2 regions of the Klebsiella sp. RIT-PI-d genome follow, and region 2 is predicted to be linked to the other one. Evidence: predicted binding sites of a transcription regulator. Region 2 holds the regulator's gene; the other holds the start of a gene.
What was found. The regulator PurR, encoded in region 2, represses purine synthesis genes. The targets are predictions, from matches to a motif close to CANGCAAACGTTTGCNTG.
Positions count from the first base shown of each region.

Region 1: AC791_RS07205 (nucleoside-specific channel-forming protein Tsx) is a predicted target of PurR. The motif match lies at 4,278-4,295, and genes of this name have one in related genera.

Region 1 is NZ_LGIT01000009.1:130,537-136,148, reverse strand. Features, by position in the region: gene thiL (thiamine-phosphate kinase) at 1-753, opposite strand, end outside; gene nusB (transcription antitermination factor NusB) at 826-1,245, opposite strand; gene ribE (6,7-dimethyl-8-ribityllumazine synthase) at 1,265-1,735, opposite strand; gene ribD (bifunctional diaminohydroxyphosphoribosylaminopyrimidine deaminase/5-amino-6-(5-phosphoribosylamino)uracil reductase RibD) at 1,821-2,924, opposite strand; gene nrdR (transcriptional regulator NrdR) at 2,929-3,378, opposite strand; gene AC791_RS07210 (DUF3251 domain-containing protein) at 3,532-4,074, shown strand; gene AC791_RS07205 (nucleoside-specific channel-forming protein Tsx) at 4,435-5,289, shown strand; gene AC791_RS07200 (M24 family metallopeptidase) at 5,339-5,612, opposite strand, start outside.
Region 2 is NZ_LGIT01000009.1:1,303,369-1,308,980, reverse strand. Features, by position in the region: gene cfa (cyclopropane fatty acyl phospholipid synthase) at 1-353, opposite strand, end outside; gene punC (purine nucleoside transporter PunC) at 651-1,832, opposite strand; gene punR (DNA-binding transcriptional activator PunR) at 1,944-2,873, shown strand; gene purR (HTH-type transcriptional repressor PurR) at 2,875-3,900, opposite strand; gene AC791_RS20380 (YnhF family membrane protein) at 4,197-4,286, shown strand; gene sodB (superoxide dismutase [Fe]) at 4,479-5,060, opposite strand; gene AC791_RS12530 (C40 family peptidase) at 5,181-5,612, opposite strand, start outside.

The DNA of each region.
Region 1 (5,612 bases), 1.2 Mb from region 2:
GGGCGTTGCGTGGCGCAGCATTGGCTCAGAGAGCGGAAGCGCATCCAAATCGAGGCGCGCGCCGCAGCCGCTGGCTTTCAAAATATGCCCGAGATCGGAGATCACGCCGTCAGAGATATCAATAGCCGCGCTGGCCCGGTCGCGCAGCGCCTGTCCGTGCAGTACGCGAGGCGTCGGGCGCAAATGGCGTTTGACCAGATACGCTGCATCAGCCTCATTATCAACCTCAAGCCGGCCCTGCAAAATCGCCAGCCCGGCTGCACTATCACCAGGTGTGCCAGTGATATAAATCCCGTCGCCGGGTTTCGCGCCTGAGCGCTTGAGCGCGCGTCCCAGCGGCACATAACCGTGAATACCCAGGGTCATTGACAGCGGACCACGGGTCGTGTCGCCGCCGATCAGCTGCATATCATAGTAATTGAGTTGCTCGAACAGACTGTCGCTAAACGCCGCCAGCCACGGCTCATCGACATCCGGTAACGTCAATGCCAGCGTCAACCACGCCGGATCGGCACCCATTGCGGCAAGATCGCTGATGTTAACCGCCAGCGCTTTGTGCGCCAGATCGGCCGGATCGATATCAGCAAGAAAATGGGTGCCGCACACCAGGGTGTCGGTACTGATCGCCAGCGTCTGTTTTTCAGGAATATTGAGCAGCGCGCAGTCGTCACCGATACCGGTTTCTACATCCAGACGGGTACTTCTTACGCGGTCAAAATAACGGGCAATCAGGGAAAATTCGCCGCATGCCATACGTTATGCCTCAGCAGTAAAAAAGAATAAGGCCGATAACCGGGCGAGACCGCCCGGTTATCGGCCTGGAGATTACTTTTTGCGGGGACGAATTGCCGGAGCTGCTTTATCCAGCACGCCGTTTACGAATTTATGGCTGTCTTCAGCGCCAAAGGTTTTTGCCAGTTCGATGGCTTCGTTGATGGCCACTTTATACGGCACATCATCACGTTTGGACAGCTCGAACAGCGCAATACGCAGTACGGCTTTCTCAACCTGACCCAGTTCTTCGAGCAGACGGGACAGGTACGGCTTCATCAGGCCGTCGAGATATGCGCTGTTAGTCGCCACCCCGGAGAGCAGTTCGCGGAAATACACGACGTCGACATCTTTAACGTCTTGTTCCGCCAGGAACTGGTATTCAACATCGGCGATGTCGTTCTGGGACAACTGCCAGGAGTAAAGCGCCTGGACGGCACACTCACGGGCACGGCGACGAGCAGCAGGTTTCACGGAATTCCCCTTACAAAATTCAGGCCTTGATGGCTTTCAATACATTAATCATTTCGAGCGCGGTCAGTGCAGCTTCTGCACCTTTGTTACCGGCTTTGGTACCCGCGCGTTCGATGGCTTGTTCAATACTTTCAGTGGTGAGAACGCCAAACGCAACCGGGATTTCGCTCTCCTGAGCGACATGCGCCAGACCGTTGCTTGCACCACCCGCAACATATTCAAAGTGGGCAGTGCCACCACGGATCACCGTACCCAGCGCAACGACCGCATCATATTTACCGGTTTTGGCCAACGCGCCCGCTGCCAGAGGCAGTTCATAGGCACCTGGAACCCAGACAACGGTGATGTTTTCGTCTTTCATCTGACCGATGCGCTTCAGAGCGTCAATTGCGCCCTCCAGCAGACTGTCGTTGATGAAATTGTTAAAACGCGCGATGGTGATGGCGACGCGAGCGTCCGGGGCAGCAACGTTAGCTTCAATAATGTTCATATTCTTCCTATGGGTTCATTTGGCCCCGCAGGGGGGCGGATTTTATCATAATAATTCGGGCGCTGCTTCTCTTTTACCGCAGGCGCTATATGTTGGTCAGATGTAAACAAATATCCGGACCAACATGACGTATCTCACTGAATTTAAAGTGGGGTGCCGCAGAGAGTTTCTCAAGGCCTGGCAGAACACACAGCCCGCGGGCATCGCTCCCCAGCAGCGTCGGGGCCAGATAGACCACCAGCTCATCGACCAGTCCGGCCGCAATCAGCGCGCCGGCAAAGGTTGCTCCCGCTTCAACCCAGAGACTGTTAATCTGCTCGCGGCCCAGCTGCATGAACAGCAGTACCAGGTCCAGATGACCATTATGCTCAGCAACTTTCAGGGTTTTTGTCCCCTGCGGCCACTGTCGTGCATCCTCATGGGTACGCGCAAACCAGGTGTCACCCGCCTGCTGGACGATCCGATGCGCCGGGCTGACGCGATTGCCACTGTCCACCACAATGCGTAAAGGCTGGCGCAGTTCTGCCTGCGGATAGAGGGCCTGTGTATCAGGAGACAGCTCATTCCAGCGCACGGTGAGCTGCGGATCGTCAGCCAGCACGGTGGCGCTGGTGGTGAGAATGGCGTGACTTTGCGCGCGCAGGCGCTGGACGTCGCGCCGGGCTTCAGGAGAGGTGATCCACTGGCTTTCCCCATTCGCCATCGCGGTTCGTCCATCAAGCGATGCGCCAAGCTTAAGCTGCACATAGGGAAAGCCGGTACGCATCCGCTTAAGAAATCCTTTATTTAACGCTTCAGCCTCGCTCATCATCAGGCCGTGACTAACCTCAATCCCTTCTTGCCTGAGGCGATACAGTCCGCGTCCGGCAACCTGGGGATTTGGATCCTGCATCGCGGCAACCACGCGCGTAATACCAGCATTAATCAGCGCTTCGCAGCATGGGGGCGTGCGCCCGTGATGACTGCACGGCTCAAGCGTAACGTACGCTGTCGCCCCGCGGGCATTTTCGCCTGCCATTCGCAGCGCGTGCACTTCTGCATGTGGCTCTCCGGCGCGATGATGATAGCCCTCACCGACGATCCTGCCGTCTTTGACAATCACACACCCTACGTTAGGGTTGGGATGCGTTGTAAAACGACCACGCTGCGCCAGCTTAAGCGCTCGCGCCATATACATTTCATCCTGCATGATGTTAATCCTGTAAGCGGGCGATCTCTTCGCCAAACTCTTTAATGTCTTCAAAGCTGCGATAAACCGAGGCAAAACGAATATAGGCGACCTTATCGAGTTTTTTGAGCTGTTCCATGACCAGATTACCGATCATCTTACTGGGAATTTCGCGTTCACCGGTTGCCCGAAGCTGCGATTTAATATGGTTCAGGGCCATTTCAACGTCATCGGCGCTGACCGGCCGTTTTTCCAGCGCCCGAAGAATACCATTACGCAGCTTATCCTCATTAAACGGCTCGCGCACATCGTTACTTTTCACCACCCGGGGCATCACCAGCTCAGCCACTTCAAAGGTGGTGAAACGTTCATTACATACCAGACACTGACGTCGACGGCGTACGGAAGACCCCTCCCCTACCAGACGAGAATCAATCACTTTGGTATCTACGGCTAAACAGAATGGGCAGTGCATATCGCGTCCTGACGAGGGAGTAATGTGAAATATAGTTTACCCTGAACTGAGACGACTACAAAGTGAGAGCTTTTGAGACTTTGGATCGATGGCAGATGCGCTATTATCCTCTACCATAATGAGAATGTGAGTCTTTTTGAAGGGATCGTCGCAATGACAAGACGTTATGTAAAAGTAGTGGTGCTGGGAAGCCTGTTTTCACTCAGCGCCTGCGCACCACAAAGTGAGGTTCGTCAGCTTCATCAGAGCGTCAGCACGCTTAATCAGGAGATGACCAAACTGAACCAAGAGACGGTCAAAATCACCCAGCAAAATGCATTGAATAAAAACTCCGCCAGTGGGGTGTACTTGCTGCCGGGTGCGAATACACCAGCCCGCCTGAATAGCCAGATTGGTATGCTGCGCATGTCGCTTGCCAATATTACACCTGACGCCAACGGGACCCGTCTGACGCTGCGTATTCAGGGTGAATCTAACGATCCGTTACCTGCATTTAGCGGAACCGTTGAATGGGGGCAAATTCAGGGAACAACCCAGGATCACCGCGAGGTTAATGTTCAGAACCAGCTGATCACAGCTCCGGCCAGCACTCTGGCGCCCAGCGATGTTGACCTGCCATTACAACTTAACGGCATTACGCCCGAGCAGTTAGGTTTTATTCGCATCCATGATATTCAGCCTGCACAACAGCCGTAGTTATCCCGGATTCACTTTTTGAGTTGCGGCACACCCGGCATCACCGCCGGGTCTGCTGTTATTTGGCCTGCGCCAGCAAAGTGCCATCACGTTTGCCCCTCCCCTGCGACAGTCATCATCACTCATACTTATTTAAATCCTGTAAATGTTGGCAATGAAACAGGTTGCCAGTACAATGCGCGCCGTTAATGTACGCAAACGTGAACGCAATCGATTACGTGTGTGACAAGAATGTGAAACAACACATATTTTTGTGAGCAATGATTCTTATAATAGGCACCACAGAAATTTGAAACATTCAGTAACGCGAAGTCATCTTTTCATTCCCGAATGGGATTTTTTTCAAACAGTGGCATAACTATGAAACATACAATTCTTGCAGCAGGCGCAGTGCTGGCACTCTCTTCTGGCTTCACCGCTCAGGCAGCCGAACAGGAAAAACCGCAGTTCGTCTCCGACTGGTGGCATCAGAGCGTCAACGTTGTTGGCAGCTATCACACCCGCTTTGGACCGGCATTACGTAACGATACCTATCTGGAATACGAAGCGTTCGCCAAAAAAGACTGGTTTGACTTCTACGGTTACGTGGATGCGCCACGCTTCTTTGGGGGTGATGGTGATTCCCGCGGGATCTGGAATCATGGTTCTCCGCTGTTTACTGAAATTGAACCGCGTTTTTCTATTGATAAACTAACGAATACCGATCTGAGCGTTGGCCCGTTCAAAGAATGGTACTTTGCGAACAACTATATTTACGATATGGGTCGCAATCAGGCAGGCCGTCAGAGCACCTGGTACATGGGTTTGGGTACCGACGTGGAAACCGGTCTGCCAATTGGTCTGTCGCTGAACGTGTATGCGAAATATCAGTGGCAGAACTATGGCGCATCCAACGAAAACGAGTGGGATGGCTATCGCTTTAAAATTAAATACTTTGTGCCTATTACCGACGTGTGGGGCGGCCACCTGAGCTACATCGGCTTCACCAACTTTGACTGGGGTTCAGATTTGGGCGACGACCAGTACCGCACCAGTAATTCTATCGCCTCCAGCCACGTGCTGGCGCTGAACTACGATCACTGGCACTACTCAGTGGTGGCCCGTTACTTCCATAACGGCGGACAGTGGAATGATGGCGATCGCCCGGTATGGCAGGCAGAGCCGATTAAATCCAACGGCTTCGGCTGGTATCTGGTTGCAGGCTATAATTTCTAATCGCCTTGCTCGCCAAAAGCCGATCTACCGATCGGCTTTTTTTGGCTTATTATCCGATGCAGCGTAACGCGCGGGTATGATCCAACAGCCACGGACGTAAATACCCCACCGTGTTTGAAAAAGGCAAAACATCCTCCGGCAAACAAATGCCATACTGCTGCTGAATATGTTCGCGACGGGTGATCACGCGCTGCCATAGCGCCGGATACTCGCGCGCCAGCACCTCACGCAGTTCCCAATCGGCCAGTGCGACGGTATCTTCGATGCTGGCACCGGCATACCCAGGTCGGGACGGAATAATATCGATTTGCAGCAGCATCCCA
Region 2 (5,612 bases):
TCCTTACCCACGATCCAGGCACGTTTTTTACTTTGTAAATTAATCAGACGAGTTGTAGCCACGCGAAGCGTGTCTTTCAGATGGTGCGGTAACTGGGTGTCCAGACCGGCGCGGAGGATCTTAGTGAAAAAGCTGTCCAGCTGGTCGCATTCCCACCAGCCATCCATATAACTTTCACCCAACCCGAGCGAGCCTTCCTGGAGCACACGCTTAAAGAAATGCGGGTTTTTAACCTGTAAATCATAAGGAGCTGCACCATTAATGGTGATATCTGCGCGGCTTAATAACTCGTTCGCAATACGATACCAGTCGTCTTCCGGTATGCTGACGTCTTCGATACACGATGAACTCATAGCTTCTCCATCACGCGTATATGATTCAGATCCATAAAAGCGTAGATACAATTTGGCTTATGAAAAAACTTACAGTGGCACTGTAAGTTTACTGTCCGATGTAGAAACAGAGGAAGGAAGGGAACCCTTACCGAAATGCCATCCGTGGTGTAAACGGGTGAACTCCATCACCCGCTAAATAATACTGCTTTTATCGTAATAATATGCAATGCAAGAAAGTATAGGACGCTAAACACTCTGATTCAACACAAAAATGTTAGCGCGCTAATTAATTACTTCTTTGACACACTCCAGCTGTCAACGCTTTGCGGGAACCCTGATTTTGTGACTTTCCATTTGCTGCATCCAGTAGCCAATACCCGCCAGAACTGCGGTCATCAGCATAACGCTGGTGGTGGTTAACAGCGGCGTTGCCACCAGCCAGGAGACGACCAGGCTTGCAAGAAAACACAGTCCAAGCTGCAACGTATTCTGCAACGCTGCCGCGCGTCCCGTTGCCTGGGGAAAGGGACGTAGCGCCTGCGCAACAACGATGGGATAAATACCGCCGTTTGCGATCGCCATAATACAAAACGGGATCAGAAGCGCTGTCAGCGAATCAGGGCTGAATAACCCGGTACACCAGGTGCCAATCACGCTTAATGCGTAGAGACTCAGCAGCCAGGGAAGTAGCTGCTCTCCCTGCCATTTTTGCAGTGCTGCCCGGCAACCGTAGCCGCCAACTAAAAATGCAATGGTTTGCGGTACATAGCTCAGACCAATTGCGCCGGGTCCATACCCCATATCATGAAGAATAAACGGTGAGCCGGTGAGCCAGGCGAAAAAACTGGCTGAGCAGGCAGCGTAAATCAGCACGTTTCCGAGATATGAGCGTGAACGCAGCAGCATACTAAACGTCAGGGCTTTACCGTCAGTGGCATTTTTTTGCGTAACCTTCTTCAGGCGCAGGGCAGGAAGCATCAGGATCAGAGTGATAGCAAACAGCGTGGCGAATATAGCCTGCCAGTCAAAATGAGTGAGTATCCAGCTGCCAAGAAGCGGCGCGAGCGCGGGCGAAAGACCAACCAGCGGCATGATAGTGGCAAAAATACGGTTTACACGCTGCGCCGGATAGTAATCGGTAACCATGGCCTGCCAGGTGACGGCAGCCGCGCAAACGCCAGCGGCCTGGACGAAACGCAGCACCAGTAGCGTTGTGGCATCTTTAACCCAGAGCATCCCCAGACAGCCGATGGCGAAAATTGCCAGTCCGGTTAATAACACCGGGCGACGACCGAAACGGTCAGAGAGCGGGCCCCAAATTAACTGGCCAAGGGCAAACCCCGCGAGGAATACACTTAAACTGGCGCTCACCGCTGCGGCAGGCGTATTAAGATCCTGCTGAATTGCCGCAAAGGCGGGTAAATACATATCGGTGGCTAAAAAACCCAGCACGCTGAGTCCGCCAAGCCACACCAAAAACCCTTTTCCAGGTTGCATAACACTTCTCTTTATAATTGCAGATGACAGGAACATGAGTGTAGGCAGTGCATTCCAGGTTGTGAAACGCTAATATTTGCGAATTGACATCAAAAAAATTGAAGGCAAAAAATGTGGTCAGAATATTCTCTTGAAGTCATAGATGCGGTAGCGCGCAACGGTAGCTTTAGCGCGGCGGCACAGGAGTTGCACCGCGTGCCTTCTGCTGTCAGCTATACAGTCCGCCAGATGGAAGAGTGGCTGGCTGTCCCGCTGTTTGAACGTCGGCACCGGGACGTAGAATTAACGCCGGCAGGAAGCTGGTTTTTGAAAGAAGGGCGTTCTGTTATCAAAAAAATGCTGATCACCCGCCAGCAGTGTCAGCAAATTGCCAACGGCTGGCGCAGTCAACTGCCTATCGCCGTCGATAACATTGTCAGACCTGAACGCACTCGCCAGATGATTGTCGATTTCTATCGCCATTTCCCGGATGTCGAACTGATCGTTTTTCAGGAAGTTTTTAACGGTGTCTGGGATGCGCTGGCGGACGGCCGCGTTGAACTGGCGATTGGCGCAACGCAGGCTATTCCGGTCGGAGGACGCTATGCCTTTCGCGATATGGGCATGCTGAGCTGGAGCTGCGTTGTGGCGCGCCACCATCCTCTGGCGCTTAATATCGGGCCTTTAAGCGATGATGAATTGCGCAACTGGCCGTCGCTGGTACGCGAAGACACCTCGCGATCGCTGCCTAAACGTACGACGTGGCTGCTGGACAATCAAAAAAGGGTGGTCGTGCCTGACTGGGAGTCTTCGGCTACCTGCATCTCGGCAGGGCTCTGCGCGGCAATGATCCCCTCACATTCTGCCCGCCCGTGGCTGGATTCCGGGGAGTGGGTGGAGCTGGATCTGGAAAATCCTTTTCCTGATGCGGCATGTTGTTTAACCTGGCAGCAGAGTGATATTTCACCCGCGCTGGAATGGCTGCTGGCGTATCTGGGCGACAGTGAAACACTGAATAAAGAGTGGCTGCGGGACCCGCAGGAAACGGACCCCGCTTGTTAACTTAGCGGCGATAGTCAAGATAGGGACCGTCAGCAACCGATCGACGTTCAATGAGTTGAGGATGAACCTCAATTGATTTTGATTCGACGCGCTTATTCACAATGCGATCCAGCAGGGTATTGAACGCTTCCTCTCCGAGCGAGTCTTTAGGCTGATGAATGGTTGTCAGCGCCGGTGTAAAGAAACGGGCGTTGCGCACATTGTCATAGCCAATCAGGGAGATATCCTGCGGTACGCGCAAACCCATTTCATCGGCAGCGCAGAGCGCACCCATCGCCATGATATCACCGCCGCAGAAAACGGCTGTCGGGCGAGGGGATTGATTAAGAATTTTTTGCATCGCCTGATAACCTGACTCAGGCTCAAAATCACCCTGCACGATCCACTGCGGTGGAACATTAACCTGAGTTTCTTCCATTGCTTTCATAAAACCGGCCAGTCGACCTGCGCCGGTATTGCGCTCGAGCGCGCCCGGAATAATACCGATGTCACGATGTCCACGCTCAAGTAAATACCGCCCGGCCATGTAACCCCCTTCGAAGGCATTGTCGATCACCGAGTCGGTAAAATCAGCTTTGGATTCGCCCCAGTCCATTACCACCATCGGTATATGACGGTATTCTTCCAGCATTTTCAATAGCGGCTCAGGATACTCAGAGCACATCACCAGCAGGCCATCGACACGCTTCTGCGCCATCATTGAAAGGTAGGCGCCTTGCTTTTCTATGTCGTTCCAGGCATTGCCAAGGATCAGTGTGTAGCCTTTCTGAAAACAGCTTTTTTCAACCGCTTCAATAATTTCAGCAAAATAGGCGGCTTCGCTGCTGGTCGCCAGAAGGCCAATGGACTTGGTATGATTTACCTTGAGGCTCCTGGCAACGGCGCTCGGAGAGTAGTGAAGTTCTTTAATTGCCGCCCACACCGCATTACGCGTATCTTCAGCAACAAAACGCGTCTTGTTGATAACGTGAGATACAGTGGTAGTGGAAACGTTTGCGCGTCTCGCGACATCTTTAATTGTTGCCATTAAATCTTACTCCGGACCCTGGCCTGAACGCCTGCAAATAGGAGGGTAAACGTTTGCCTTTACACACCCCTGTTGCAATTTCGTCGTCATTGCTTTGCGCCGGGAAATGACACATTACGTCAGGTGAGGGGTAATGACTGGTACGCTTATAATTAAGCGTGGAATTTTGGCCGATTCTGAAGAAAAGTGAAAGAGAAAAATGTGTCTCACTTTAAATCCTGCAAGATTTTCGCCGCAAGGTGTGTAAAAATGGACAAGCTCACATTTCACAAGGTTATAACAAGGAGTAAAAATCGATGAGTACCGATCTTAAGTTTTCCCTGGTCACCACGATCATTGTCCTGAGTCTGATTGTCGCAAGTGCTCTGGTTGCTGTCCTGCACTGATTGCTCCGGCGGAGTATTTTCTCTCCCTCGTGCTCCGTACCAGCTTATTGTGCTGATAGTAAAACTGTTTTGCTTGTGGCTTACTTTTATTTTTTCAATGATGTCGCTTTTTTCGCCGCGCCAGCCAGCATATGAGACCTGCATTAGCCGCTAACGGGTAACACAGAGGGCGCAAGCCCTCTGTGTGTTAACTCAGGCTGCCAGGTTGTCAGCCACGAATGACCAGTTCACCAGCGCCCAGAAATGCTCCAGATAACCCGGGCGGGCATTACGATAGTCAATGTAATAAGCATGTTCCCAGACATCGACCGTTAATAGCGGTTTGTCGGAGGTGGTCAGCGGTGTGCCGGCGTTAGAGGTGGATACAATCGCCAGGCTGCCGTCAGATTTTTGTACCAGCCATGTCCAGCCAGAACCAAAATTCTTGATTGCCGCATCGGTAAACTGCTTTTTAAAGTCGTCTACGCTGCCGAACGACTGGCTAAGGGCTGCGGCGAGATCGCTGCCTGGTTCGCCGCCAGCGTCAGGAGCCAGGCAGTGCCAGTAAAAGGTGTGGTTCCATACCTGAGCCGCATTGTTAAAAATAGCGCCTTCCGAGCCGCGAATAATGTCCTCAAGCGACTGGTTTTCCCACTGCGTATCTTTGATGAGGTTATTCAGATTTGTTACGTAGGCCTGATGATGTTTGCCGTGATGATAAGTGAGGGTCTGGGCAGAAATGTGCGGTTCCAGCGCGTCTTTTGCATACGGTAATGCAGGTAATTCAAACGACATTGCAATACTCCTTTTTTATTTTGATAACTCAATATCCACATGATAAGCATGGATATATTAACAAAATAAAGGCACAGGCAGAAGAGGCGTTCTTAGGCTGCATGTGCCCTAAAAGGATAATCAGCGGATCGTTTTAGCTGTCATCACCCGGCGTGCCCCCACATAGTGACGCACCCAGTAATCTTCGCTCAATGATGATATCTGGATATCCTGACCGCTGCGCGGTGACTGAATAAATTTACCGTTCCCGACATATACGCCAACGTGGTCGGCGGTGCCTCTGCCCTGAGTGCGGAAGAACACCAGATCGCCGCTTTCGAGACTTCTGCGCTCAATCGGTGCGGCATCACGCAGATGGTACATCTCGTTAGCCGTCCGCGGGATAGGGATTTTGACTAAATCTTTGTAGGCATAATAAACCAGACCGCTGCAATCGAAGCCGGTGCGCGGCGAGGAACCGCCCCAGTGATACGGTTTGCCGATCTGATTCATTAACTTTGACATGGCCGTTTTTTGTGCTTTTTGCATACGGACCTTATGGACATCACTCAA